2 linked regions of the Methylorubrum populi genome follow. The protein of the gene in region 1 binds, or shares a complex with, the protein of each later gene. Links are inferred from orthologs where the notes say so. Each region holds a gene or a part of one and is shown on either strand. Other genes may lie near its edges.

Evidence for each region.
Region 2: the proteins of MPPM_RS07640 (region 1) and moaD are in contact, whole or in part, in a crystal structure (PDB 1FMA), measured with the Escherichia coli proteins. The link is inferred for Methylorubrum populi from one-to-one orthologs.

What each region holds. Positions count from the first base shown.
Region 1 is NZ_AP014809.1:1,656,712-1,671,013, reverse strand. The notes cover bases 7,617-10,358. They hold MPPM_RS07640 (molybdenum cofactor biosynthesis protein MoaE), read right to left. Parts: upstream 9,343-10,358; coding sequence 8,890-9,342; downstream 7,617-8,889. Other genes in these bases: MPPM_RS07635 (gamma carbonic anhydrase family protein), read left to right, coding at 9,492-10,358; MPPM_RS07645 (AI-2E family transporter), read right to left, coding at 7,683-8,834. Outside these bases: MPPM_RS07675 (ATP-binding protein), read left to right, coding at 1-223; MPPM_RS07670 (DUF5682 family protein), read left to right, coding at 232-2,559; MPPM_RS07665 (VWA domain-containing protein), read left to right, coding at 2,556-3,728; MPPM_RS28385 (YcxB family protein), read left to right, coding at 3,932-5,020; MPPM_RS07655 (hypothetical protein), read left to right, coding at 5,017-5,676; mqo (malate dehydrogenase (quinone)), read left to right, coding at 5,934-7,586; more of MPPM_RS07635, read left to right, coding at 10,359-10,514; iron exporter MbfA, read left to right, coding at 10,579-11,571; MPPM_RS07625 (hypothetical protein), read right to left, coding at 11,685-12,251; MPPM_RS07620 (DsbA family protein), read right to left, coding at 12,469-13,155; MPPM_RS07615 (FRG domain-containing protein), read right to left, coding at 13,395-14,302. UniProt on the Escherichia coli protein: Converts molybdopterin precursor Z to molybdopterin. This requires the incorporation of two sulfur atoms into precursor Z to generate a dithiolene group. The sulfur is provided by MoaD.
Region 2 is NZ_AP014809.1:3,410,154-3,424,578, forward strand. The notes cover bases 7,188-10,052. They hold moaD (molybdopterin converting factor subunit 1), read right to left. Parts: upstream 8,814-10,052; coding sequence 8,562-8,813; downstream 7,188-8,561. Other genes in these bases: MPPM_RS15685 (Spy/CpxP family protein refolding chaperone), read right to left, coding at 7,188-7,444; MPPM_RS15690 (metal ABC transporter substrate-binding protein), read left to right, coding at 7,631-8,557; pgsA (CDP-diacylglycerol--glycerol-3-phosphate 3-phosphatidyltransferase), read right to left, coding at 8,872-9,471; uvrC (excinuclease ABC subunit UvrC), read right to left, coding at 9,556-10,052. Outside these bases: MPPM_RS15650 (glutamate-5-semialdehyde dehydrogenase), read left to right, coding at 112-1,410; MPPM_RS15655 (nicotinate-nucleotide adenylyltransferase), read left to right, coding at 1,466-2,026; rsfS (ribosome silencing factor), read left to right, coding at 2,099-2,515; MPPM_RS15665 (DUF4166 domain-containing protein), read right to left, coding at 2,519-3,217; MPPM_RS15670 (GbsR/MarR family transcriptional regulator), read right to left, coding at 3,286-3,846; MPPM_RS15675 (aldose epimerase family protein), read right to left, coding at 3,899-4,939; MPPM_RS15680 (ABC transporter ATP-binding protein), read right to left, coding at 5,004-6,794; more of MPPM_RS15685, read right to left, coding at 6,887-7,187; more of uvrC, read right to left, coding at 10,053-11,613; MPPM_RS15710 (protein phosphatase CheZ), read right to left, coding at 11,670-12,395; MPPM_RS15715 (L,D-transpeptidase), read left to right, coding at 12,624-13,343; MPPM_RS15720 (DUF2076 domain-containing protein), read right to left, coding at 13,419-14,162; MPPM_RS15725 (outer membrane protein), read right to left, coding at 14,384-14,425. UniProt on the Escherichia coli protein: Involved in sulfur transfer in the conversion of molybdopterin precursor Z to molybdopterin.

The sequences.
Region 1 (14,302 bases):
CTCGACGGCGGAGGCCATCAGCGTCGTCGGCAGCGGACTGGCGCTCGCCGCGCATTTCGGCGACGGCCGCCTCTCGGCCCACGACCTCGTCTCCGGCATCACGGGCGCCGTGGTGAAGGACCCGGTGCAGGACGCCATCGTCTGGCGCGAGTACCTCGAGACCGTGGTCAAGGAGCGCGACGGCTGGAAGGACTTTTATAAGGCCGCCCGCGCGAGCGCGTGACCCGAGCGATGCCCGATATCCGTCTCTTCGGCATCCGCCACCACGGCCCCGGCTCGGCCCGCTCGCTCAAGGCGGCACTCGAGGCGCTCGAGCCCGACTGCCTGCTGATCGAGGGGCCGCCGGATGCCGACGCGCTGATCCCGTTGGCCGCCCACGAGGCGATGGCGCCGCCCGTGGCGCTCCTCGTCTACCGGCCCGACCGGCCGCGAACTTGCGCCTTCTTCCCCTTCGCGGCCTTCTCGCCGGAATGGGTGGCGATGCGCTTTGGCGTCGCGGCGGGCGCGACCCTGCGCTTCATCGATCTGCCGCACGCCAACCAGCTCGCCGACGGCTTCGGCGAGGCAGAATCCCCCACCGAGGCCGCGCCGATCGATGCGGAGCCGGTCTCTGAGGCGGCGGAAGCACCGTCCGAGCCTGAGCCCGCCCCGGCTGCCGCCGCGATCCGGCGCGACCCGCTCGGCGAACTCGCGGCGCTGGCCGGCTACCCGGACGGCGAGCGCTGGTGGGACGCCCTGGTCGAGAGCCGCGCGGGCGCCGACGGCGACGTGTTCGCCGCGATCGGTGAGGCGATGGCGGCTTTGCGCGAGGGCGCCGAACCCGACCCCGAAGATGCCTTTCGTGAGGAGGCCCGCGAGGCGCATATGCGCGCGGCGATCCGGCGGGCGGCCAAGGAGGGGTTCGAGCGCATCGCCGTGGTCTGCGGCGCGTGGCACGTGCCGGCGCTCGCCCGCCACGACGCCAAGGGCCAGGCGACCGCCGACGCCGCAACACTCAAAAACCTGCCCAAGACCAAGGTCGCCGCCGCCTGGGCGCCCTGGTCCTACGAGCGGCTGGCCTTCGCCTCCGGCTACCGCGCCGGGGTGCTCTCGCCGGAATGGTACGACAACCTGTGGCACCACGAGGGAAGGGTCGCCGCCCGCTGGCTCGCCCGCGCCGCCGCCCTGCTGCGCGAGAACGATCTCGACGCCTCCCCGGCCTCGGTGATCGAGGCGGCCCGGCTCGCCGAGGCGCTGGCGGGTTTCCGCGGCCGGTCCCGGCCCTCCCTCGACGATCTCGACGAGGCGGCGCAGGCCACGCTCTGCTTCGCCGATCCGGCGCCGATGGGGCTGATCCGGCGCAAGCTCGTCATCGGCGAGCGCCTCGGCGCCACCCCGCCGGACAGCCCCGGCACCCCGGTCGAGGCGGATTTCGAGGCGCAGTGCCGGCGCCTGCGCCTCAAACCCGGCGCGGCCGCCGGCGAGATCACCCTCGACCTGCGCAAGGAGACGGATCTCGCCCGCAGCCACTTCCTCAACCGCTTGAGCCTGATCGGCATCCCCTGGGGCGAGCGGCGGGAGGCGCGCGGGCGCGGCACCTTCAAGGAGGGCTGGTTCCTCGCTTGGCAGCCGGAATGGGTGGTCGAGTTGGTGGCAGCCTCGGCGGAAGGCGGCACCATCGCCGAGGCCGCCGCCGGCCGGGTGCGGACCAGAGCCCGCGAGGCGACCCGCGTCGCCGAACTCTCCGGCCTGATCGGCACCCTGCTCGACGCCGACCTCGCCGAGGCGACGGCGGAGGTGATCCGCGCGCTCAACGACCGCGCCGCGGTCTCGGCCGACGTGTTCGACCTGATGGACGCGCTGCCGCCGCTCGCCGAACTCGCCCGCTACGGCTCCGTGCGCTCCTCCGACACCGCGCCGGTGCTCGCCGTCGTGCGGGGCCTCGTGCCGCGGGCCGCCGCCGGGCTGGTCGCCGCCTGCCAGAGCCTCGACGACGATGCGGCGGCAGCGGCCAAGGCGCGCATCGTCGCCGTCTCGGGCACGGTGGCGCTGATCGAGGAGCCGGAACTGAAGGCGGTGTGGGGCGAGGCCCTGCGGGCGCTCGCCGATCAGGAACACGTCCACGGCCGCGTCGTCGGCCGCGCCGTCCGGCTCTTGTTCGATGATCGCGCCATCGACGCGGAGGAGGCCGGCGAGCGCCTGCGGCTTGCCCTGTCGCGAGCTTCCGGCGCCGCCCCCGCCGCCGCCTGGATCGAGGGTTTTCTCGAAGACAGCGGCACGGTGCTGATTCACGGGCGCGAGTTGCTCGCCGTCGTCGATGAATGGCTCTGCGGCCTCGACGAGGCGCTGTTCATCGAGCTGCTGCCGCTGGTGCGCCGCACCTTCGCGACCCTGGCACCCGCCGAGCGCCGGGCGATCGGCGAGGCTCTGGCCCGGCCGGGCGGCGTGGCCCCAGGCGCGGCAGAAGGTGCGCAGGGCTTCGATGCGGCGCGGGCGGCCAAGGTGCTGCCGATCCTGCGCCTGCTGCTCGGCCCCGAGCCGGTCCGAAGCGCGGACGCAACCACGGGAGACGCCGCATGAGCGAGGCCGTGAACGAGACGGAACGCCTCCGCCGCTGGCGCCTCGTGCTGGGCGGCGGCGCGGCCGAGGGCACGGGCTGCACCCTGTCCGAACGCGACGGGCGCCTCGACCGGGCGATGGGCGCCCTCTACGATTCCGACCGCAAGGGGGGCTTGGGCGCCTCCGCGCCCTCCGTGCCGCGCTGGCTCGGCGACATCCGCGACTACTTTCCGGCCTCCGTGGTGCAGGTGATGCAGCGCGACGCCTTCGAGCGGCTCGACCTCAAGCGGATGCTGACCGAGCCGGAGATGCTGGAGGCGGTCCAGCCCGACGTCTCCCTCGTCTCGACCCTGATCTCGATGCGCGGCCTGCTCGGCGGGCGCACGAGGGAGACGGCGCGCCTCGTGGTGCGCAAGGTGGTGGACGCGCTGATGAAGCGGCTGGAGGAGCCCCTGCGCCAGGCCGTGACCGGGGCGATCGACCGCGCCAGCATCAACCGCCGCCCGCGCCACGCCGAGATCGACTGGAACCGCACCATCCGGGCGAACCTGCGCCACTATCAGGCGGAGTACCGCACCATCATCCCCGAGACCCGCCTCGGCCACGGGCGAAAAAGCCGCGGATCGCTCAAGGACGTGATCCTGTGCATCGACCAATCCGGCTCGATGGCCAACTCGGTGGTCTATTCGAGCATCTTCGGGGCGGTGATGGCCTCGCTGCCGGCCGTTTCGACCCGGCTCGTGGTGTTCGACACCGAGGTGGTCGATCTCTCCGACGAGATGGACGATCCGGTCGAGGTGCTGTTCTCGGTCCAGCTCGGCGGCGGCACCGACATCAACCGGGCGGTCGGCTACTGCGCCTCGCGCATCACCCGGCCCGAGGACACGGTGCTGGTGCTGATCTCCGATCTCTACGAGGGCGGGGTCGAGGCCGGCCTGCTCGCCCAGGCGCAGCGCCTCGTCGGGGCGGGCGTGCAGGTGGTGGCCCTGCTCGCCCTCTCCGACGAGGGCGCACCGGCCTACGACCGGGGGCTCGCCGCGCGGCTCGCCGCGCTCGGCGTGCCCGCCTTCGCCTGCACGCCGGACCTCTTCCCCGACATGATGGCGGCGGCGATCCGCAAGCAGGATCTCAACGCCTGGGCCGCGGGCGCCGGCATCGCCGCGGTCCCGGCCGCCGCCCGCGACGGCTGATCGGCGCCGACATCCTCGAACGCAAGTCCCGGAGTCTCGTCCTGCCCGTCGTCCCCGCCCTCTCCGGCCGCCCGCCCGTTCCGGAGGCGCCGCTCACTTTTGACGCCCCGCTCACCTTCGCGCACCGGATCATCGGCAATCTCCACGCGCAGAGGGGGCCGCTGGCGGCGCAAAGGCGGCGCATCCTCACGCTGGGCCTGCCGGTGCTGTGGTTCCTGGCGCTGCTCGGCACGGTCTCGGCCTGGGCGACTTCGGGCGGCCGGCGCAGCCTGTCGGCGTTCTGGCGCGACCTGTCCGACTTCGATCCACTGCCGCTCGCCGCCGGCCTCGGGCTGATCACGCTCGCCCTGCTCACGCATTACGCGCTTCACCCCTGGTTCGCCCGGCGCCGGGTGCGGGCCCTGATGGGACCGCCGGGCGGCGGCGGCGATGATCCGAGCCCGGTCCCGGTGCACTACCGGCTCGACGGGGCCGGGCTGACCCAGACCGCGCCGGATCTCGTGAGCTTCGTGCCCTGGCCGCGCATCGGCGGGCTCGCGGAGGACCGGCACCACCTCTTCCTGACGACGGAGATCGGCGAGGTGCCGGTCGTCCTGCCCAAGGCGTCCCTGAGCGCGGAGACGATCGCGGGCATCCGGCGCTGGGTCGAGGCCTGCGCCGGCCGGCCCGCCCCCGCCCCGCCGCCGGCCGAACCGGCGACGGGGCCCGATTCCGTGTGCGCCGCCCTGCGCCTGACCGCGGAGGAGCGGGTGCCGCTCATCCTGCGCAGCCTGGAAAATCCCTGGGCCCGCCGCGCCCGGCTCGCCGGGGCCGCCGCGTGGCTCGTGGGCCTGTCCCTGCTCTATCCCGCCCTGCTCCTGATACTCTGGGCGGTCGATCCCTACCGGGTGCCGCTGGCCGACGCGCTGCCGCTCTTCGCCGAGATGATCGCCAGCGATTTCTGGAAGCCGGCTGCCATCACCGCCGTGGTGATCGCAGGGTTCTTCGCGGTCCACGCTTACGCGCGCCGCTGGTTCGCGGTGGATCTCGCCCGGCGGCTCGAAGCCGAGGCGCCGCCCGGCGAGGCCGAGATCGCGATCGGCGAGACCGGCATCGTCACCGCGAAGGACGGGGCGCACGCGCATCTCGGCTGGCCGCTGTTCCGCGGGCGGGTGCAGGCCGGCGACCTGATGATCCTGCCGATGCGCTGGGACGAGGTGCTGCCCGTGCCGCTGCGGATCTTCGAGCCGGAGGCGCGCGCCCGCGCCGAGGCCCTGATCGACCGCCACCTCCCGGAGGCTCGTGCCCGATGACCGATCCCCTCCGCCGCGGCCGTGCGGCTCTTCTCCTGTCGTGCCTGCTCGCCATCGCGCCGGCCCGGGCCGAGGAGAGGCCGAATTCCACCGAGGAACCCGCACCGGAGGCGAGCACCGACGCGGCCGAGGCCCTTCCGGGACCGACGACCCTGCGCCTCGACCAGGGCTTCGTGCTCGATCTGCCCGCGGGCTGGGTGCTGGAGGATGCCGACGAAGACCCCGGCGACGCCTCCGGCCGGCGCGTCGTGCGGATCGTGTGCGAGACCCCGGCCTGCGCCCGCACCAAGGAGGCCTGCACCCTGCGCCTGCGGACCGCCCCGGTCGAGGGCGAGGACGACGCGGCCCGCCTCGCCGGGCTCCACGCCTCGCCGCTGTCCCGCTACTTCCGCCTGCGTGCGGTCCTGAAGAGTACGAGCCCCGGCGCCTCCATCCGCCGCCCGCTCGGACCCAAGCGATTCGGGCCGCGCGACTGGATCGCCGTCGAGACCGAGGCGGCGCCGCGGTTCAAGTCGGGTCTGTTCGCCGAGACGGTGGTCGACGGCCGCTATCTCGGGGCGATCTGCAAGACCTGCGAGACCGGCGCGATGCGCCACGAGGCCGCCCGGGCGATCCTCGGAAGCATCCGCCGGATCGAGCGCTCGGCCGCACGCTGAGGTTCGTTCGGCCCCGCGACTGGCGACCTATGGTCAACCCCGTTCCGGCGATGCCGAACGCGCCCGACGCGGTCTGACAATCGGCTGCGCATGTTCAAGGTTTCAGGGCATGGCAGCCATGTAATCGCCGGGTTGTCGCTCGCGCGTGCTCGTTGTAGCGGACGCGCAGGACCAATAAATTTTTGAGCGGCACGAAAAATAAAATGAAAACTGACGATAAACTGCACATGCACTCCGCGAATGTGCAACATAGCCCGATGCCGATGAACCGGCGGCAGGTTATCGGCGGCGCATTGGCAGGTCTGGCGGCGACGACGCTGCCCGGTTCGCCCCTGCTCGCCGCGGGCGAGCCCCGCAAGGTCGATGTCCTGCTGATCGGCGGCGGCATCATGAGCGCGACGCTCGGTGTCTGGCTGCGCGAACTCGAGCCCGACTGGTCGCTGGAGATGGTCGAGCGGCTCGACGGCGTGGCGCTGGAAAGCTCCAACGGCTGGAACAATGCCGGCACCGGCCACTCCGCCCTGGCCGAGCTGAACTACACGCCGGAGGATTCCAAGGGGAACATCCAGATCGGCAAGGCCGTCGAGATCAACGAGGCCTTCCAGGTCACGCGCCAGTTCCTGGCGTGGCAGGTGCAAAGGGGCGTGCTGAAGAACCCCCGCTCCTTCATCAATTCCACGCCCCACATGAGCTTCGTCTGGGGCGACGACAACATCACCTATCTGCGCAAGCGCTACGAGGCGCTCAAGGCCAGCCCGCTCTTTGCCGGGATGGAGTTCTCGACCGACCCCGAGCAGGTGAAGAAGTGGGTCCCCCTGATGATGGAGGGGCGCGACCCGAAGCAGAAGGTCGCCGCCACGTGGTCGCCGCTCGGCACCGATTGCGAGTGGGGTGAGGTCACCCGCCAGTACATCGCCTCGCTGAAGAGCGGGCCGAAGTTCGACCTTCGCCTCTCGACCGAGGTCGAGAGCTTCGCGCGCAACAAGGACGGCACCTGGCGCGTCACCTCGAAGAACCTGAAGGACGGCAGCCGGTCCACGGTCGATGCCCGGTTCGTGTTCATCGGCGCGGGCGGCGGCGCCCTGCACCTGCTGCAGGCCTCCGGCATCCCCGAGGCCGACGATTATGCCGGCTTCCCCGTCGGCGGCTCGTTCCTCGTCACCGAGAACCAGGACGTGGCCCTGCGCCATCTCGCCAAGGCCTACGGCAAGGCCTCCGTCGGCTCGCCGCCGATGTCGGTGCCGCATCTCGACACCCGGGTGCTCGACGGCAAGCGCGTGATCCTGTTCGGGCCGTTCGCGACCTTCTCGACCAAGTTCCTGAAGGAGGGCTCCTACTTCGACCTGCTGACCTCGACCACCACCAGCAATGTCTGGCCGATGGTCCGCGTCGGCGTCGAGCAGTACCCGCTGATCGAGTATCTCGCCGGCCAAGTGATGCTGTCCGACGAGGACCGCTACCAGGCCCTGCGCGAGTATTTCCCCGACGCCAAGAAGGACGAGTGGCGCCTGGTCCAGGCCGGGCAGCGCGTGCAGATCATCAAGCGCGATGCGGAGAAGGGCGGCGTGCTCAAGCTCGGCACCGAGGTGGTCGCGGCCAAGGACGGCAGCATCGCCGCCCTGCTCGGCGCCTCGCCGGGCGCCTCCACCGCCGCGCCGATCATGCTGAACGTGCTGGAGAAGGTCTTCGCCCAGAAGGTCGCCAGCCCGGAATGGCAGGCGAAGATCCGCCAGATCGTGCCGAGCTACGGCACCAAGCTGAACGGCGATCCGCAGCGGGTCTACCAGGAGCTCGCCTATACCAGCGAGCACCTGCAGCTCACCCCGCCGCCGCAGATCGGGGCTCCGGCCCCGGCGCCCGCCCCGGCCGAGACGGGCACCGTCAAGCCGGTCCCCGACATGGCGCCGTAAGGCGATTACCGGTCCGCAGGTCCAACAAGGATCTGCGGACCGTTCTGTTGACGGATCATTGCGGGGCGAAGCCGAAGCGATCGGCCGGAGAACGCCTCAGGCCTCCGCTTCGGCCCCGTCCTCGATGTAGAGTTCTTCCAGCAGCACCTTGATCACCGCCACCAGCGGCAGGGCGAGCGCCACTCCCCACAGGCCGAACAGCACGCCGAGCAGGAGCTGGCCGGAAAAGATCGTCGCCGCCGGCAGGTCGAGGGCGCGGCGCTGGATGAACGGAGTGAGGCCATAGCTCTCCGCCGTCTGCACCGCGAGGTAGACGCCGAGCGCCCCGAGCAATCCGTTCAGCCCCGAGGCGAGGCTGCTCAGCACGATCACCACGCCCGCGATCAGCGGCCCGATGGTCGGCACGAAGGCGAGCAGGCCGGCCTGGAGCCCGAGGATCAGCGCGCCGCCGATGCCGAGGAAGCTCAGCCCCGCCCAGGTCAGCACGAAGATCGCCGCCATGGTCACGAGCTGTCCGAACAGCCAGTGCCGCAGGGTCTCGCCCGACCCGTCGAGGACGCGCGCGCCCTTCTCGCGGTGGCGCGGCGGCACGAGCCGCAGGGCGCCGTCGCGGTAGCTTTTCGGATCGGCGGCGATGGCCACGCCGAGGAAGACGATCACGAGGACGTTGCCGAGCGCGTTGAACAGCGCAATCACGACGGTCGTGGCCGGGCCGAGCACGCTGCCGGCATCCGACAGGAGCGAGCCGGGGCTCTTCAGGGCGCCCGAGGCGAGACCTGCGAGGCCGCCCTGCTTCTGGCCCTTCCCCTCCTTGCCCTCGTCCCTCTCGCCCTGACCGGTATCACCACCGCCGCCCTGGCCCGCCGGCGCCCCCTGCGATAGGTCGATCTCGATGCCGCGCTCCTTCAGCCAGTCGCGCACCGTCTCCGATTGCTGGCGCACCGTGGTGCCGAGGTCGCGCGCCTGGCTCGCCACGGTGGCGCCGCCGAAGGCGGAGAGCCCGATGGCGAGGGCGGCCAGCACGAGGCAGGCGAGGGCGAGGCGCCATCCGCGCCCGATCGGCAGGACGTAACCGAGGCCGCGGGTCAGACCGTCGAGGAAGACGGCGAACAGGATGCCGGAAAAGATCAGCAGCAGCGTCGCCGAGGCGGTCCAGGCGAGCCAGAGCGCGGCGGCGAAGGCCACGACCGCGATGCCGGCGACCGCGAGGCGGCGCGCGCCCGGCGGGCTGGAAGGGGATGCCGTCATGAGGGGTTTTCCGTTCGCGGTGTCCGGGCGGGCCGGGGCTGGGCAGGCCGAGGGGTCAGGTCCAGGCTTCGGCGGCGGCGGCGTCGGCCTCCGTCGCCTCGACCCAGCCGCCGGTGGTGCCGTCGGCAAGGTGCTCGCGCTTCCAGAACGGGGCGCGGGTCTTGAGGTAGTCCATCAGGAAGTCGGCCGCCGCGAAGGCGGCCTTGCGGTGGGGCGAGGCGGTGACGACGAGGACGATGCCCTCGCCCGGCCGCACCAGCCCGTGGCGGTGGATCACCCGCAGCGCCTGGACCGGCCAGCGGGCGCGCGCCTCCTCCACCACCCGACCGATCTCGGCCTCGGCCATGCCGGGATAGTGCTCCAGCTCCAGCGCGGCGAGCCGGCCCGCCTCGTCGCGGCAGAGGCCGGAAAAGGTCACGACCGCTCCCGCCCGCCCGGCCAGTTCCGCCTCGATCCGGGCAATCTCGGCGGCGGTGTCGAAGGGCTCGGACTGGATGCTGACCGTCATGACCGCCTCTTCGGGAACGCGTACGCGGCGTGGACGGACCTGCCCGAGCGTTTACACGCAAGCCCGTTACTCCATTTGCCCGCGAGCCTATATGGCTCAAGGATAGGACCGCGCCACCGGCGCCGTTTCGAAGAACAGCGAGCCGCGACGTGACGCCCGATCTGATCCTGCCCCATGACGGCATCCTGCCCGTCTTCGCCAGCCGCCCCGTCTGGTGCGGGCGCGCCAGCACCGTGATCGGCACCGCCACCCTCGGGCCCCAGGCCTGGCTCGGGGACGACAGCGTGATCCGCAGCGACGGCCAGCCGATCACCGCGGGCGAGCGCTTCTGGCTCGGCGCCCGCTCCACCGTCCACATCGCCACCGAATCGCTGCCGACCCATATCGGCGACCGGGTCACGGTCGGCCGCAACGCGGTGGTGCATGCCTGCACCGTCGGCTCGGACGTGGTGATCGAGGACGAAGCGATCATCCTCGACGGGGCGGTCGTCGGCGACAACGTGCTGATCGAGGCCGGCGCGACGATCTTTCCCCGCTCGAACCTCGAGAGCGGCTTCGCCTATGGCGGCAACCCGGCCAAGCGCCTGCGCCCGGTGACGCCGGAGGAACTGGCCGAGCGGGCCGAGCGCCTGCGCGAGGCTGCCGGCGAGGCGGCGAGCCCGCCCGCGCCGACCGAGCCGCCGGAGACCGATGCCAGCGTGTTCGTGGCCCGCACCGCCCGGCTCTCCGGCCGCATCGCGCTGGGCGCCGGGGTGACGGTGCTGTTCTCCTGCGAACTCTCGGCGGAAGTCGGGCCGATCGTGGTCGGCGCCGACACCAACATCCAGGACAACACCGTGATCCGCAGCCGCGGCGAGGGCGTGGTGATCGGGCGCGACACCACGATCGGCCACAACGTGCGCATGGCCGATTGCCGGATCGGCGCCCGCTCCCTCATCGGGATCGGCTCGGTGCTGGCACCCGGCACGGTGGTGGCCGACGACGTGATGCTGGCCGGCGGCTCGACCACCGATCCGGGCCAGTTGCTCGAGGGCGGGCACCTCTGGGGCGGCCGGCCCGCGCGCATCCTCGGCACCCTCGACCCGAAGAAGCGGGCGATGATGAGCCACATCGTCGAGGGCTATTGCCGGCACGGGCGCGAGTACCGGCTGCTGCAGGAGCAGGAGGGGTGAGGCCGGCGACGCCCGCCCCGGCGCGCTGTCTCCGGAAACCGACGCCCCGGAGACCGACGCAGCGATGATGAGCCGTCTCTTGACGCTGGCCCTCGGGGGCCGAAAGCGGTTCGACGATCTCAGCGAGCAGGAGATCCTGGCGCTGGCGATCGGGTCGGAGGAGGAGGACGGCCAGATCTATCGCGCCTATGCCGGGCGGCTGCGCGCCGACTCTCCCCATTCGGCCGCCCTATTCGACGCGATGGCGGAGGCCGAGGACGAGCACCGCCGCCGCCTGATCGCGTGCTACAAGAGGCGCTTCGGCGACTTCATCATCCCCATCCGCCGCGAGCACATCGCCGGCTATTACAGCCGCAAGCCGGTCTGGCTGATGCGCCATCTCGGGCTCGAACGCGTCCGCGAGGAGGCCGCCGCGATGGAGCGGCAGGCGCGCGACTTCTACCTCGCCGCCGCCCGGCGCTCGACCGATGCCGACACGCGGGCCCTGCTCGGCGACCTCGCCGCGGCGGAGAGCGCGCACGAGCGCACGGCCGAGGCGCTGACGGAGGCGCATCTCGGCGGACCCGTCCGCGACGAGGAGGACGCCGTCGCCCACCGCCAGTTCGTCCTGACCTGGGTCCAGCCGGGGCTCGCCGGACTCATGGACGGCTCGGTCTCGACGCTCGCCCCGATCTTCGCCACCGCCTTTGCCACGCAGAACCCGTGGACGACCTTCCTCGTCGGTCTCTCCGCCTCGCTCGGCGCCGGCATCTCGATGGGCTTCACCGAGGCCGCCCACGACGACGGAAAGATCTCCGGGCGCGGCTCGCCGCTCAAGCGCGGCCTCGCCTCCGGCGTGATGACCGCCCTCGGCGGCCTCGGCCACGCGCTGCCCTACCTGATCCCGAATTTCTGGCTGGCGACGAGCATCGCCTTCGCCGTGGTCTTCGTCGAGCTCTGGGCCATCGTCTGGATCCAGAACCGCTACATGGAAACGCCGTTCCTGCGGGCCGCCTTCCAGATCGTGCTCGGCGGCTCCCTCGTGCTGGCCACGGGCATCCTCATCGGCGGCGCCTGAGGCGCGCTCGCACTCGGGTCGAAACCCGGGTCAGCCGGGCCATGTCACGCGTCGTTTCCAGCGCCCCCGAGACGCCCAATAGGCCTTCGACGGTGCTGGAAAGGGGATGGAAGCTACGCCGCCGGCGCGGCCCCGCCCTCGCAGGTTCGGCGGATGATGCCCAAAGTCCGCCGGCGGATCAGACCGCTCACCGGACGGATCAGAAACCAGTAGGGCGCAAATCTCCTGCCTGCGGCACGATCCACGCAAATGACGCGCGTCTCCGTCGACAGGATCGTCACGCCTGCGCCTTCGGTGCGGACGGCAAAGTTGAGCGCGAGTTTCGCGATTCCCGGCTCGCTCAGATCCAGAAAGTCCTGCCCGCCAGACAGAGGGGCAAGATCGAAGTCAGGCCGCCAGAAGCGGCCCGCCAGCCCAAACACGACCTCGTTCTCGGAGCGCTGCAGCAGAGTGAAGTCATCGATTCCGAACGGCGGCTGCGGCTCGATCGGCCGGCGCTCGAGAAGCCGCCGGGCCCGCATCGGCAGTTCCCGCAGGGCGATCATCCTTTGGAAAAACGCATCGCTCTCGGTTCGGTAGGCTGCGGCGGCCGCGATCACGGTGTCGGCCGACGCCCTCACGCTTGCGCTGTGATACTCCCTGTATTGCGGGATCGGGATGTATCGATCGATCAGAGCCATCGTCGCACTCGTCCAACCAGCCGCTACCGATGGGAAGGCGGGTCCGCGCCCCGGCCGCATCCCGACGGCGAGAGCCGCAATCCCCGACGGGGATCTTTCGTCGGCATCGGTCAGGTGAGCCAGGATCGACGTATCAGCGCAACCTTGTGCCGTGCAAAGCGCCTCCATGCGGGCGCATCGTCCCGGAAGCCGGCATCCCTTGGTTCGGAACGATCCGCTACCCGCAGGCGATCTGATCGCAGCGCCGCATCGCCGCGATCATCCGCGCCAGCGACTTCACGCCGGGATGGCCGAGCACGCCGGTATTGCCGAGCACGTAGGAGGGCGTCGCGGTGAGCCCAAGATTGGCCGCGACGTTCATGTGGGCGCGCATCGCCTCGCGCACCGCGTCGCTGTCGGCGATCTGTTCGAGTTCGGCCCGCGGCACGCCGGTCTTCGCGCCGATGTCGAGTGCCTTGAGCCCGTCGATCTGGCCCTTGGTGGACAGCAGTTGGCCGTAGAAGGCGAAGGCCGCCGCCGAGCCGAGCTTGCGCTGCACCGCCAGCGACACCTTGGCCGCCTGGGCCGACATCGGCGAAAGGATCGGGTTGTGGACGAGGCCGATCCGGAGGCCCGGATCGCTGCCGGCGAGCGCGGTCACGTCGGCGGCGGCCTTGCGGCACCAGGGGCAGTTGTAGTCGAAGAACTCGTAGAGCGTGACCTCGGCCTCGCGCGGCCCGACATAGGTGACGCCGCGCAATTCCTGGATCTGCCCGGTGATCTCCCCGGGCAGCCGCATATTGGCCACCGGCCGGCCCTCGTCGTTCTCGACCTTGAAGGTCTGGCCGTAGCTCTGAGCGGCGGCGGGACCGGCGATCGCGAGGCCGAGCGAGGAGGCGAGGAAGCGGCGGCGAGAGAGGGGCATCGGCGAATCCCTGGTCGAGCGCGTCCTGACGGGTCCGCGCGCTTGGCGCCATATCCGCCGAGCATGGTTGAAATTCGGCTTAGGTGTCTCTCACGAAGCTCCCGCTGTCCTCTCCTCGCCAGAGCGAGAACGGTCGGCAATCGGGAATTTTGTGAGCAGGGCGCGCCTTCCGAGCGGTGCCGCTGGAACGGAGCGGACCGGCCTTCTGTGGGCGCGAGCCCCGCTCGCCGCGTCGATCGCTATCGGGATCGGAAGAGCTTGGGGGCATCCTCGATCTTGCTGAGATCGAGCTCCAGTTCGGTGCCGTCCGGCAGGCGGGCGCCGACCGTAAAGGCGCCGTAGGAATAGAGTTCGAGCTTGACCTTTCCCGTCGATTGCGGCCGCACGGTCCGCTTCGCTTTCGCGAAGCTGTCGTGCAGGAAGAACTCGACCGGCTCGGTCAGCATCTTCGATCCATCCGGGGACGCGACTTCGAGCACCGTCTTGAACCAACCGGTCTCGACGGCCTCGACCCGGGCGCTCAAGCGCCAACCGTTCCTCTCGGGTTTCCCACCCCACTGTCCCTTCTGCGGATCGTCGGGACGAATGCGCGGTTTGGCGACCGTGACCGGAGGCGCGACCGCCTGGGCCGCCGCCGGCTGCTGTGGCGCGACCGGTGCCGCGACCGTCGGCATCAGGCGCCATGCAAGAAGCTTGGCCAGCCCATCGATATCCGGGAACATGGTGGCGTGATTGAAGCCGAGACTGTCGAGCTTGATCCGGAAATCACCCTTCAGGCGGCCGGGGATCACGATCTGGCGCTTGTCCGGAGCATCGTAGGCCCGGAGGGGATTGGGGTGGACGGTGAACAGCCCTCTCTGCGCCGTGATCCGGCGGGAGACGTGGGCGGGATAGAAGAACTGGACATCCTTCGCGTCGAATGGGCTGGTGGCGCGCGCCGTCTCGTCGGCGCCCGTCGGCTTCGGCACGATGTACAGGCCGCCGTCGAAGCTCATGCTCCGGCGCGGATCCGAGCCCCAGACCGCGAAATAGGTCGATACCATCGGGCTCTCCGACCAGTCGATGAGCCGGGTCGGCGCCATGTGATGCTGCGCGATCGCGAGCCACTCCCACTCATCGGCCGGCAGGTAGGTGAGGTAGGGCCGGG
Region 2 (14,425 bases), 1.8 Mb from region 1 along the record:
CATCGACGCTTGTTCAACCCCAGGGCGATGTGCAAAGGGGCGCTGGAGGGTGCATATGCACTCAAATGCTCAAACGCGCCGCTCGATCGGCGCCAGACGGGAAGCGGGAACGTGCCTGTCCTGAACCTCAAGTCCGATTTTGCGGACGCCGACGACCTCGAAACGCTGATGGCCGGGATCGGCCGGCGCGCGCGCGCCGCTGGCCGGGCGATGGCACTCGCGTCGGCGCAGACCAAGGATCTGGCGCTGCGCGCCATCGCCGAGCAGATCCGCGCCAGCGCCCCGGCGATCCTGCGCGAGAACGCGCGGGACGTTGCCGCGGCACAGGCCGCGGGCCAGACCAAGGCGATCATCGATCGGCTGACCCTGGACGAGGGCCGCGTCGCGGCCATCGCCGAGGCGGTGGAGAAGGTCGCCGGCCTGCCCGATCCGGTCGGACGCCAGCTCGCCGCCTTCGAGCGGCCGAACGGTCTGCTGATCGAGCGCATCTCGGTGCCGCTCGGCGTCGTCGGCGTCATCTTCGAGAGCCGCCCCAATGTGACGGCGGATGCCGGCGCGCTCTGCCTCAAGGCCGGCAATGCCGCGATCCTGCGCGCGGGCTCGGATTCGCACCGCACCGCCACCGCCATCGCCGCGGCGATGAGCGAGGGTCTCGCCCGCACCGGCCTGCCGGCGGACGCGATCCAGCTCGTGCCGACCCGCGACCGGGCGGCGGTCGGGCTGATGCTGACGGGCCTCGGCGGCTGCGTCGACGTCATCGTGCCCCGCGGCGGGCGCAGCCTCGTCGAGCGGGTCCAGGCCGAGGCCAAGGTGCCGGTCTTCGCCCATCTCGACGGCATCTGCCATGTCTACGTGGCCGAGGGCGCCGATCTCGGCATGGCCCGCACGGTGCTCCTCAACAGCAAGATGCGCCGGACCGGCATCTGCGGCGCCGCCGAGACGCTGCTGGTCGATGCGGCGGTGGCCAAAACCCACCTCAAGCCGCTGGTCGAGGCGCTGCTCGAATCCGGCTGCGCCGTGCGCGGCGACGCGGAGACGCAAGGGGTCGATCCGCGGGTGACGCCCGCCGACGAAGCGGATTGGCGCACCGAGTATCTCGACGCGATCATCTCGGCGAAGGTGGTCGACGGGCTCGACGCGGCCATCGCCCATATCGAGGCCAACGGCTCGCACCACACCGACGCGATCATCACCGACGACGCCGAGGCGGCCGCCCGCTTCCTCAACGAGGTCGATTCGGCAATCGTGACCCATAACGCCTCGACGCAGTTCGCCGACGGCGGCGAGTTCGGCTTCGGCGCCGAGATCGGCATCGCCACCGGCCGGATGCATGCCCGCGGTCCGGTCGGCGTCGAGCAGCTCACCACCTTCAAGTACCGGGTCCACGGCAGCGGCCAGACCCGGCCCTGACGCGCTAACGGCGGCTCCTCTGCGCGCACTCGGACTCCCGCCGGCCGCACCCGGCCTGCGGATCGGCCTCTACGGCGGTTCGTTCAACCCGGCGCATGCGGGTCACCTGCATGTCAGCCGCACCGCCCTGCGGCGGCTGCGGCTCGACCGGGTCTGGTGGCTCGTCACGCCCGGCAACCCGCTGAAGGACCGTGGCCTGCTCGCGCCGCTGGAGGAGCGGGTGGCGCAGGCGCGGGCGCTCGCTGCCGACCCGCGCATCGCCGTCACCGGCTTCGAGGCGGAAATCGGCAGCCGCTACACCGTCGAGACCCTGCGCTGGCTCGTCCGCCGCCGGCCGACCCTGCGCTTCGTGTGGATCATGGGGGCAGATTCCCTCGGCTCGCTTCATCGCTGGCGCCGCTTCGAGGAGATCCTGACGCTGATGCCGGTCGCGGTGATCGACCGGCCCGGTCACACCCTGGCGGCACCGGCGGCACGGGCGGCGCAGGCCTTCGCTTCGGCGCGGATTCCGGAGACCGAGGCGGTGACGCTCGCGGCCCGGCGCCCGCCGGCTTGGTCCTTCCTGCACGGTCCGCGCTCGGAACTGTCCTCGACGGCGTTGCGGACGGGTGCCTAGGGCGTTCGGCCCGCTTGAAAAGCGGGACGAAAGCCGCCAATTTCAGGCGGTGGCGGCGTCGCCACAAACCGATTGCCGGGAACCGAGACCCTGTCCGCACACCTTCAGCCGGGAGCCGCCGGCTCCGACACCGAGACCGCCTCCTCCGACGCCCTGAAGGCCCTGGCCCTCGGATGCCTCGACGAGATGAAGGCCGAGGAAACCGTCGAGATCGACCTCGCGGGCAAGACGTCGCTCGCCGACACGATGATCATCGCATCCGGCCGCTCTCAGCGCCATGTCGGCTCGATCGCCGACAAGATCATTCAGGAGATGAAGGCGAAGGGATTCGGCAATGCCCGAGTCGAGGGTATGCCGGCCTGCGACTGGGTGCTGATCGATGCGGGCGACATCCTCGTCCACATCTTCCGACCCGAGGTGCGCGGCTTCTACAATCTCGAGAAGATCTGGGGCGTCGACCGTCCGACCGGCGCCCGCCTCGTTGTCTGAGCCTCACGGGGCCGGGACGTCGCTGATCTCGTCGCACGCTTCGACCTGATCAGTGAACTCCGCCTCTTGGCGCAGCAGACGACCGAGCCAAGCGTGGCGGATTTCCAGCACGAAGCGGAAACTGCGGGTGCCGGTCGCGCAGTGGCTGACGGTCAGGATCCCCGGCGTGAGCCAGCGCGGCAGCATCAGTCGGAAGCCCGGCAGGTCGATGAAGTAGCGCTCACTGCGGAAGACGAGCGCCCGATCCTCCACCAGAACCCGCAGGCTCATCCCGAGCCCGGCGCCGACCCGCTCCTCGAGGCCGGTCGGGCCCCGGAAACGCTTGGCCGAGTGGATCGCCTGGGGAAAGCCGGCGCTGCGGGCGTAGAGCCGCGTCCAGATCTGTCCGCTGCCGCCGCGGTCCTGGGTGACGGCGACCACGCTCGGAACATTGGCGATGCGAGCGGTGGGCAGCGGCGCACCAACGAGGCGCAGGCCCTGTGCCAGCAGCCAGCCGAGCACGGTGAGATGCGTCTCGACGACTCGGCCGGCATAGACCGCACTCTCGCCCGCGCCGAGCCGCTTGGTGAAGCGACGGCGCACCGCCGGCGGCAGCCGCGCCCAATCCGCCTCCGGGACGAGGGCGCGAAAGCGCAGGTCGAACAGTTCGGCCGGGCGGACCGGAGCTTGGGCCGGGGCAGCCCGTTCCGCGGCATTGCGCATGGAGAAGCCTCCTCAAACATCCTCCCATGCCATTCGTCCGGGCGGCGATTCCGCCGGGGCGTGGCAGGTCAGGTCTCGGACTTCACGGGCAGGTAGCGGACGATCCGGCCACCGAGTCGGATCAGCTTGGCCAGGGTGTTGTGAGGCACGTTCAGCATCTGCGCGTACCAGCCGTCGAGCGTCTGGGTGAAGTCGAGCATCGCCTTGAGGCGCCGCGACGCCACGGCCCCGACCCGTGGGTCCCCCTCGGCTTCGGCCACGCATTCGCGCAGCGCCTTGAGGGCAGGGTCGATCTCCCGCTCCTTGCGGCCGGCGGCGATGCGGGTGACCATCTCCCACAGGTCGGTCTCGGCGACGAAGAAGTCGCGCCGCTCGCCCATCACCGGCACCCGCCGGATCAGGTTCCAGGCCGCGAGCTCCTTCAGCGAGTTCGACACGTTGGAGCGGGCAATGCCGAGGGTGCCGGCGATGTCCTCCGCCGCGAGCGGCTTGTCGGAGAGGTAGAGCAGGGCGTGGATCTGCGCGACGGAGCGGTTCACGCCCCACTGTCCGCCGAGATCGCCCCAGTGCAGAATGAAGCGCTCCACTGCCGGGGCGAGCTTTTGCGACTGGTCTGAAATTTCTGTCATGACAGAAATTTCAGACGAAACGAGATGAAAGTCAAGCGGCCGTGCCCGCGCCTCAGATCACCGAGAAGCGGAAGGTGGTGCTCGACGTGAACGTCTCCTCCGGCCGCAGGACGGTGCTTGGAAAGTTCGGGTGGTTCGGTGCGTCGGGGAAGCCTTGCGTCTCGAAGCAGACACCATCCCCGGAACGGTAGGTGTGCCCCGAGGGACCGACGAGCGAGCCGTCGAGATTGTTGCCGCTGTAGAGCTGCAGGGCCGGCTGGGTCGTGGCAACATCGAGCCGCCGCCCACGCGCCGGGCAGAGGCAGGAAGCCGCCGGGCGCAGCATGCCGGCGGATCCGCGCAGGGCGAAGGTGTGATCGTAGCCGCCGGCCAGGACGAGCTGCTCGTGGCCCTGCCGGATGCGCGCCCCGAGCGGCGTGGGCTCGCGGAAGTCGAACGGCGTGCCGGCGATCGGGGCGAGAATGCCCGTCGGGATCTGGGTCGCGTCCGTGGGCGCGTAGGCATCCGAGAATACCTGCACGACGTGATCCATCACGTCGCCCGCGCCCTCGCCGGCGAGATTGAAGTAGCTGTGATTGGTGAGGTTCAGGACGGTCGGACGGTCCGTTACGGCACGATAGTCGATGCGCAACGTGCCGGGTTCGGGCAGGCTGTAGACGACCTCCACGTCGAGCGTGCCCGGAAAGCCCTCCTCGCCATCGGGGCTGCGCCGCCTCAGCGTGAGATGCGTCTCGCCCACCTCCGCCACCTGCCAGAGACGCTTGGCGAAGCCTTTGAGGCCACCATGCATGGTGTTGGGCGGCTCGTTGATCGGCAGCGCGTAGGTCGTCCCGTCGAGGGTGAAGCGGCCCCTTGCGATACGGTTGGCGTATCGGCCGGCGATCGCCCCGAAATGCGGGCTCACGGTCTCGTAGCCCTTCAGGGTGTCGAGGGCGAGGACGACGTTGGCGCGGCGGCCCTCCCGGTCCGGCACTTCGATAGCCGTAACGACCGCGCCGTAATCGATCACCTGCACCCGCAAGTCGTCACGGCTGAGGGTGTGTCGGAGGACGGCTTCGCCCGCCCGCGTCGTCCCGAACCGATCGGCCGCCATTCCTCGCCCTCCTGCTCAGCGTAGACGCGCGAAGTCCGGGAACGTTCTCACGGCCTCCGGACCGTTAGGCGGAGGCGGCCTCGGGCTTGGCGGCACCGGTGTCGTCGGACAATTGCAGCCGGTGCAGTCGCGCATAGGTGCCCCCCGCCGCGACCAGTTCATCGTGCCGGCCGCGTTCGATCACCCGGCCCGCCTCGAGCACGGCGATGCGGTCGGCCTCGCGCACGGTCGAGAGGCGGTGGGCGATGACCAGCGTGGTGCGCCCCCGCATCAGCCGTTCGAGCGCCTCCTGCACGAGGTGTTCGGATTCCGAGTCGAGGGCGGAGGTCGCCTCGTCGAGGAGCAGGATCGGCGCATTCTTGAGGAAGGCGCGGGCCAGGGAGATGCGCTGGCGCTCACCCCCCGAGAGCCGCCCGCCGCCCGGCCCGACCCGGAAGGAATAGCCCTCGCTCAGCCGCGAGATGAAGCCGTGCGCCGCCGCGGCCTTCGCCGCCGCCTCGATCTCGTCCTGCGACGCGCCGGGGCGGCCGAAGCCGATATTGGCCGCAACGGTGTCGTCGAACAGCACGACCTCCTGCGACACCACCGCGATCGCCGCCCGCAGCGATGGGATCGTGACGTCGCGGATGTCGGTACCGTCGATGAGGACACGGCCCGACGTCACGTCCTGAAGGCGCGGCACGAGGTTGAGCAGAGACGATTTGCCCGAGCCCGAGCGTCCGACCAGCGCCGTGGTCGAGCCGGCCGGCACCACGAGGTCGACCCCCTCCAGCGCCGGCGCGTCGGCGCGGTAGCGGAAATGCACGGCCTCGAAGCGGATCTCACCCTGCGTCACCGTCAGCGGTCGGGCAGAGGGCGCCTCGCGGATCGTCGGCGGCTCGTCCATCAGGGCAAAGTAGCGGGAGAGCGCGGCGGCCGCCTCCTGCAGGATCGCGTTGAGGGTGCCGAGCGCCCGCGCCGGCTGCGCGGCGAGCAGCAGGGCGGCGACGTAGCCGGTGAAGTCGCCGACGGTGCGGTCGCCCGACATCACCCGCTGGCCGACCAGCACCAGCACGCCGGCCACCGCGAGGCCGCCGCCGATCTCCATCAGCGGGTCGAGCCGGCCGCGGGCATTGGCCGCCTTCATCTTGAGCCGGCGCACCTCGTCCAGCGCCTCCGCGGCACGACCTTTGAGGTAACCTTCGAGGGCATAGGTCTTGGCGACGCGGGCGCCCTGCAGGCTCTCGGTGATGAGGCTGGCGGTCGCGCCCATCTGCTCCTGCGTCGTGGTGGAGACCTGCCGCAGCCGCTTGCCGATGCGGTTGACCGGGCCGGCCACGAGCGGCGCCGTGACCGCGGCGGCGAGCGTCAGCAGCGGATCCATCCAGATCAGCGCGATCACCAGGGCGGTCAGCATGGCGACGTCGCGCAGCAGAACCGTCGAGATGCGGGTCAGCGCCTCCTTGATGAAGGCGAAATCGGTGGTGAAGCGCTGGGTGAAGGCCGCCGGACTCTCGCGGCCAAGCTGGGCGAGGTCGGCATCGATCAGATGGGCGTAGAGCGCGGCCTGCATGTCGGCCTCGACCCGGGTGACGACCCGGTTGGTGAGCACGGTCTGGCCGAACAGGGCGAAGCCGCGGGCCGAGGTGACGGCAATGACGATGAGCGGCCCGTAGGCCAGCGCTCCCATGTCCTTGTGATCGAAGGCATCGAAGGCAGCCTTGATCAGGGCGGGATAGAGCCCGGTCGCCGCGCCAACGATGGTGATGAGCACGAGCACCACCGCCAGCGTCGCACGGTGGGGCGAGAGCCATTCGCGCCAGAGCCGCCCGAGCAGGGGGAGGGTGTCGCCCGTCAGGAGCGGCCGGCGCGCCATGTTGTACCGTGTCTGTGCTGACCCCGGCCGGAACGCCGGGGCCCGCGGTGTTTGCCGCCGCGCGGCTCGCGGATCAAGCGGCGGACCCGATGCTACTCGTCGCCGCCGTCCCGACCGCCCGGTCCGCCGGGGCCGTGGCGATGCCAGGCCTTGTGCGGCCCACCGAACGGGCGCATCGGCCGGGCGAGGAGCATGGCGCGGCGCTTCTGGCCGTCATCGAGCGTCGCGAAGAGCGGCGTGCTGGCATCGGCGAGCTTGCGCAGGGCCTCGCCCCGGGCGGTCGCCGCGTCGGCCATGGCGCGAAGTGCACCGGGCGCGTCATCGACCATCCGGCCGCGCTCGCGCCGGGCCTCGCGCTGGGCGGCCCGCTGCTTGAAGAGATCGCGCATGGCCGCCTCGACCGGTGGCCAGAGCTTCTCCTGCTCCGGGTTCAGCTTCAGCCCGGCATGCAGACCGGCGATGCGGGCATCGGCGAAGGCCGCCCGATCCTCGGCCGAGAGCGCCGACCAGCGCCCGTGCCGATGGCCGTGCGGTCCGTCCGCGAAAGGCCCACCGCGCTCGCCGGCATGGACCGCCACGGCGCCGATGCTGGCCGCGCCGAACAGCGCCAGCCCCGCCATCGCGAGACCCGTCGCGCGTTTCCTGATCATGGGACATCTCCGTCAGACAGGGGCGTCTGCCCCGATCCGGCGACGATGCGTCCGTTTCGTCTCTGGCGTGTGTCCGGTCGTCTCCGGCGTGTGTCTGCAACATGAAAGCTTGTCCATGTTCGGATAACCATCTTGGCGATGTGATAATGTTACATTATTACCGCGGCCGAACGGAGGAGTTTCGGGATGAGACGGTTCATGGGGCGCGGGTTCGCGGCCGCGATTCTGCTGATCGCCGGCCTCGCGCCGACGATTGCCGCGGCGCAGGAGGCGCGGCTGAAGGCGGTCGCGACCTTCTCGATCCTGGCCGACCTCGTGGCGCAGGTCGGAGGCGACCGGGTCGCCGTGACGAGCCTCGTCGGGCCGGATGCGGACGCGCACGGCTATTCCCCGGCGCCGGGCGACGCCCGGCGGGTGGCGGAGGCCGACCTCGTCGTCGTCAACGGCCTCGGCTTCGAGGGTTGGCTGGAGAGGCTGATCAAGGCGTCCGGCACCAAGGCGCCGGTGGTCGTGGCCTCCAAGGGCGTGAAGACCATCGCCGGCAGCCATGACCACGACGACCATGGACATGATCACGGGGAGGGGGACCACGCAGACCCGCATGCGTGGCAGAACGTGGCGAACGTGAAGCTCTATGTCGCCAATATCCGCGACGGCCTCAGCGCCGCCGATCCGGCGCATGCCGACCTCTACGCTGCCAACGCGGCCGCCTACACGCAGAAGCTCGACGCGCTCGATGCGGAGATTCGCACCGCTCTGGCCGCGATCCCGGAAGAGCGGCGGCGCATCATCACCACCCACGATTCCTTCGGCTATTTCAGCGCCGCCTACGGCATGCGCTTCCTGGCGCCGCAGGGCATCTCGACGGACAGCGAGGCCGGTCCGCGGGACGTCGCCCGCATCATCCGCCAGATCCGCCGGGACAAGGTGCCCGCGGTGTTCGTGGAATCGATCGCCGACCCGCGGCTCATGCAACAGATCGCCCGAGAGAGCGGCGCCAAGGTCGGCGGCCGGATCTATTCCGACGCGCTGAGCGCGCCGGGCGGCCCGGCCGCGGGCTATCTGGAGATGATGCGCGCGAACCTCAGCGCGTTTCGCGAGGCGCTGAGCTGAGGCTTCAGCCGCCCGTCATCGGGGGGAAGAACGCGATCTCCCGAGCCCCGGCGATGGCGCTGCCGGGCTTGGCGTGGACCCGGTCGATCGCCGTGCGCACCACGCCTTCGTTCTCGAAGGCATAGGCGTATTCCTCGCCGCGCGTCTTCAGCCAGCCGATCAGGTCGGCCACGGTGGCGACACCCTCGGGCAGGCTCACGGTCTCGTCGGGCTTGCCGACGCGCTCGCGCACCCAGGCGAAATAGACGAGCTTCATCACACACTCACTTCCATAGCCGTCCTCGCGGGGCGCAGCCGAAGCAAGGACGGACGCGTCAGCGCGGATCGTCGATCACGTGCCGGATCCCGGCCCTCATGTAGTCCCAGCCGGTATAGAGCGTCAGGGCAGCGGCGAGCCAGAGCAGGACGATCCCGGCCGTGAGGCTGCCGGGAATGACGCTCTCGCCGGCCGGGCCGGCCACGAGCACGCCGAGGGCGACGAGCTGCACCGTCGTCTTCCACTTGGCGATCCGGCTGACCGGCAGGCCGACCTTCAGTTCCGCCAGATACTCGCGCAGGCCGGAGACCAGCACCTCGCGGCAGAGGATGACGATGGCCGCCCAGAGCGACACGCCGGCGATGGTGCGGTCGGCAGCCAGCATCAGCAGGAGCGCCGCGACGAGGAGCTTGTCGGCGATCGGATCGAGCATCCGCCCGAGCGCGGAACTCTGCGCCCAGGCCCGCGCCACGTAGCCGTCGAGATAGTCGGTGATCGCGGCCACCACGAACACGCCGAAGGCGGCCCAGCGCGCGGCGATCTCGTCGGGCCAGAACAGCAGGACGACGACGACCGGCACCGCGACGAGGCGGCCGTAGGTGAGGCAGTTCGCGAGCGTCCAGGCCTGCGACCGGCGTCGGGGGAGGACGGCGTTCATCGCCGGGGTGAAATCACGGGCCGCGTGGGGCGTCAACCGCGTCGGGATCGCGTCGGGCGCAGGCTCTGTCGACACGGGCTCGGCTCAAGCGTTGGCGTGGAAGAAATCGTAGACCGCCCGCGCGGTGGCGGCGTTCACGCCCGGCGCCTTGGCGAGATCCTCCAAGGCGGCCCGCTGGATGGCCTTCACGGTGCCGAAATGGTGCAGCAGCGCGCGCTTGCGAGTGGGGCCGATGCCGGCGATCTCGTCCAGCGGGTTCCTGGTCATCTCGCGCTTGCGCCGGGCCCGGTGGGTGCCGATGGCGAAGCGGTGCGCCTCGTCGCGCAGGCGCTGCACGAAGTAGAGAACGGGATCGCGCGGCGGCAGCTTGAACGGGGTCCGGCCGGGCACGAAGAAGGTCTCGCGGCCGGCATCCCGGTCCCGCCCCTTGGCGACGCCGACGAGCGGCACGTCGATCACGCCGATCTCGGCGAGCGAGGCGCGGGCGGCCTCGAGCTGCCCGGCGCCGCCATCGATCAGCACGAGGTCGGGCCAAGCCGGGAAGGCGTCGGGATCATCGATCACCGTCTCGGTCGCGGCCGGCACGGCCTGGCACTCCGCCGCGGCCTGCGGCTCACCGACCTCCGCCTCCCGCGGCGTGCGCGGCGCCTCCTTGGCCAGCCGCTTGAAGCGGCGGGTCAGCACCTCGCGCATCATCCCGAAATCGTCGCCGGGGGTCAGCTCCTCCGACTTGATGTTGAAGGTGCGGTAATGCGTCTTCATGAAACCGGTCGGGCCGGCGACGATCATGCCGCCGACGGCGGCCGTACCGGAGATGTGCGAGTTGTCGTAGACCTCGACGCGGCGCGGCGGCTTGTCGAGGCCGAAAGCCTGTCCCAGCGCGGTCAGCAGCTTGCCCTGCGAGGCGGTGTCGGCGAGGCGGCGGCCCAGGGCCTCCTTGGCGTTGCGCTGGGCGTAATCGACGAGGTTCTTGCGCTCGCCCCGCTGCGGCCGATGGATCTCGACCCGGTGCTCGACCCGGCTCGACAGGGCCGCGGCCACGAGTTCGGCATCCTCGATCGTGTGACTCACCAGCACGAGGCGCGGCGCGGGCTTGTCGTCGTAGAACTGCGAGATGAACGAGGCGAGCACCTCGTCGGCGCTCATGGAGCGGTCGGCCTTGGGGAAGTAGGCGCGGTTGCCCCAGTTCTGGAAGTTGCGGAAGAAGAACACCTCGATGCAGAACTGACCCGCCTGCTCGTCGAGGGCGAAGACGTCGGCCTCCTCGACCCCTTGCGTGTTCACCCCTTGCGTGCCCTGGATCGCTGAGAGCGCGGCGATCCGGTCGCGGAAGCGCGCCGCGCGCTCGAACTCCAGCGCCTCGGAGGCGCGCTCCATCTCCTCGCGCATCCGGTCCTTCACGGCGTTGGACTTGCCGGAGAGGAAGGCGCGGGCGCTGTCGGCGAGCCCGTTGTAATCCTCCAGGGCGATCTCGCCGGTGCAGGGGCCGGAGCAGCGCTTGATCTGGTAGAGCAGGCAGGGCCGGGTACGGTTCTCGTAGTAGCTGTCGGAGCAAGTCCGCATCAGGAAGGCGCGCTGGAGCGCGTTGACCGTGCGGTTGACCGCCCAGACATTGGCGAAGGGGCCGTAATAGTTGCCCTTGCGGCGGCGGGCGCCGCGGTGCTTGACGATCTGAGGCGCAGGCCCGTCGCTGGTCAGCAGGATGTAGGGGAATGACTTGTCGTCGCGCATCAGCACGTTGAAGCGCGGCTTCAACTGCTTGATGAGGTTGGCCTCCAGCAGCAGCGCTTCCGTCTCGGTCGCCGTGGTGACGAATTCCATCGCCGCCGTCTGCGCGATCATGCGGGCGATGCGGTTGGAATGGGCCTGGCCGCGGGCATAGGAGCCGACGCGGGCCTTCAAATTCTTGGCCTTGCCGACGTAGAGGACGTCGCCCTTGTGGTCGAACATCCGGTAGACGCCCGGCGAGGTCGGCAGGGTCGTCCAGAAGCGGCGGATGATCTCGGTGCCGGCCTTGACGGCCCCGGCCTCGAAATCGAAGTCGATCTCGGGCGCCTCGTCGAGGGAGGGCGCCTCGTTCTCGTCCTCGTCGAACCCGTCGGGCGGGACGTCGTCGAAGGCGGATCGGGTCGCGCGGTTCATGGCCCCGATGTAGGCCGCGGCGATTCCGGTTGGAAGAGCCGCGGCGCCGCGGGCCGTTAATCGAACAGGGCGTCGATGTCCGACTGATCGACGTGGCCGGGATCGTCCTGAAGCTTCGGCCCGTTGAGAAGCGAGCTCTCGTCGTTCTCGTCGACCGCGGCGGTCTCGACGGCGAGCAGATCGCGGAAGCCCTCAAGGCTGCTCCAGGCCTCGATCACGCGGTCGAGATGCTCCTCGACGAACTTGAGCACGCTGACGATCTTGCTGATGCGCTGGCCGGTGAGATCCTGGAAGTTGCAGGCTTCGTAGGCGGCGATGACGTGGTCGAGAATGCCGTCGACATTCTCCTGCGCGGCCTTCGTCAGCCGCATGCCGCGCATCATGTTGGCATTGGTTTCGATCTTCTCGATGCTGCCAAGAATCGTCGAGGTGGCCTGCTCGGTCGACTCGACCACCGCGTCGAGCTCGCCCGCGACGCGCCGCATGCCCTTGCCGGTGCTCTCGGAGCGGTGAAGGCTGGCGATCTCCGACTTTGTGCGGGTGATCGCCTCCTTCATCACTTCGAGTTCGTGGCGCATGGCGAATGCCTCGCCGAGTTCGCGGCGGCAGGCCTCGATGGTCTCGCCGGCGCTCGCCTGGGTGATGCGGCGCAGGTCGTTGATCGCGGTGAGGATCTCTTCGAGGCGCGGATTCGGCAGCGCCTCCGGAGCGGCCGCAGAGATGCCGGCCGCCGGAACGGGCAAGCCCAGGCTTTCCTCGATGCGGTAGCGCTTGGTGATCATCGGTCGGACGGGCCTTCGGGGACGGATCTCGTCCGACACAATCCGGCGCAGTGGTTTCGATTTGCTGAAAGTTTTCAGGCGATCGGAGTCATTTACCGCCCGTTGACGACGACTCGCGGTTTGCGGGGGCCCGCCCGCCGGAGCGGGTGATTCACCACGTTCATTCATCGCCCGCAGGGCAAATACCGAAAAGCTTTCCGCATCGCGTGTGCAGGGCGGGAGTGTGGGATGCGGGCGAAATGGAGCGTGGCGCTGGCAGCGCTCGCCATTGCCGGAGCGTGCGGGCCGGCCATGGCGCAGACGGGGCCGGGCCGCTACGGCGGCGGCTTCATCGAATTTCTGATGACCGGCGACGCGCACGGCCCGACCCGGCGCCCCGCCGTCGACGGCTACGGTGCGCTCGGCGAGCCGCGCCAAGCCGCCATTGCACCGCAGCCGCGCGCGCGTTTCGCGGCGCTGCCGACCGGGCCGGCCGCCGAGGAGAGCGCCGTCGCCAGGGCGATCGACCCGCGCTACGCTCGCCAGGTCATCGCCTATGACGGGCCCGGCCGGGCCGGTCAGATCGTGATCGACACCAACGCGAAGTATCTCTACCTGATCCAGACGGGCGGACAGGCGATCCGATACGGCATCGGCGTCGGGCGCCCGGGCTTCGTCTGGACCGGCGCGAAGACGATCACCGCCAAGCGGGAATGGCCCGACTGGACGCCGCCCGCCGAGATGCTGCGCCGCCGTCCCGACCTGCCGCGGCACATGGTGGGCGGGCCGGAGAACCCGCTCGGCGCCCGGGCGATGTATCTCGGCACCTCGCTCTACCGCATCCACGGCACCAACGAGCCGCACACGATCGGGCAGAACGTGTCTTCGGGCTGCATCCGGATGATGAACGAGGACGTGATCGACCTCTACGAGCGCACGCCGGTCGGGACCCGCGTCGAAGTGATCTGACCCATCCGACCCAAGAGAAAGCCCGGTGCCGGGGGACCGGCACCAGGCTCTTTTTCTCTACTCGATCAGGCCCGATCAGGCCCAGTCGTCATCCCCGCCATCGCCGAGGTCGCCGCCGAAATCGTCGCCGCCACCGCCGAACGAGGCGTCCTGGAAGCCGCCGTCACCGCCGCCGAGCGCCGAACCGAGATCCTGGTCGCCGCCGCCGCCGAACATGCCGCCACCCGCGTCACCGCCGCTCAGGCCCGCAGCCTGAGCGCTGCCGAGCGAGGAATGTCCGCCCGCGAAGGCATTGGAGAGGGCGCTGCCGAGCAGCATGCCGCCCGCCGCACCGGCCGCCATCGGAAGCGCCGTGGCGAGGAAGCCGCCGCCGCGGGCCGGCTGCTGGGCCTGACCGCCCCAGGGTCCGCCCTGCGGAGGACCGCCGTAACCCGGCTGCTGGCCGTAGCCGGGCTGAGGCCCGCCCTGCGGACCACCGTAGCCACCCTGCTGACCATACCCGCCCTGCTGGCCCCAGGCCTGACCGGCCGGACGCTGCGGCTCGGAGCGCTGACCGCCGCCGAAGATGCTCGACAGGAAGCCGCCGCCGCCGGAGGGCTGGGACTGTGCCTGGGTGCGGGCCTGCTCGAGCTGCTGGTTGAGGCTCTTGATCGCCTCCTCCTGCACGTAGATCAGCTGAGCCATCGCGTAGGGAGCATAGGGCTGGCTGCGCAGCTTCTCGGCGATGAAACGTTCGGCATCAGCGTCCCTGGGCTGTCCGGAGGCCTGCTCGAGGCGCTGGAAGATGCCGTTGATGATGTCGCGTTCTTCGCTGTTCATGGAGACGTCCTCCTGAAGGCGCCGACGGCCTCGTCACCGCACGGCGGCTAGGAGATGGGGACCGGTCGAGCTTTTGTCAGGGGGCCGGCGTCGATTGTCCGCATCGGCCGGGCGCGCGAACCGGTGCGCTCCAGCACAGGACAAAGAAAAAGCCCGGCACGAGGCCGGGCTTTTCCGAGGAAGTCCGGCGATCCGGTGAGGGACCGCCGAGGCTTCGGATCTTAGTACGAGCCGAACTTGTAGTTCAGGCCGGCGCGGACGAC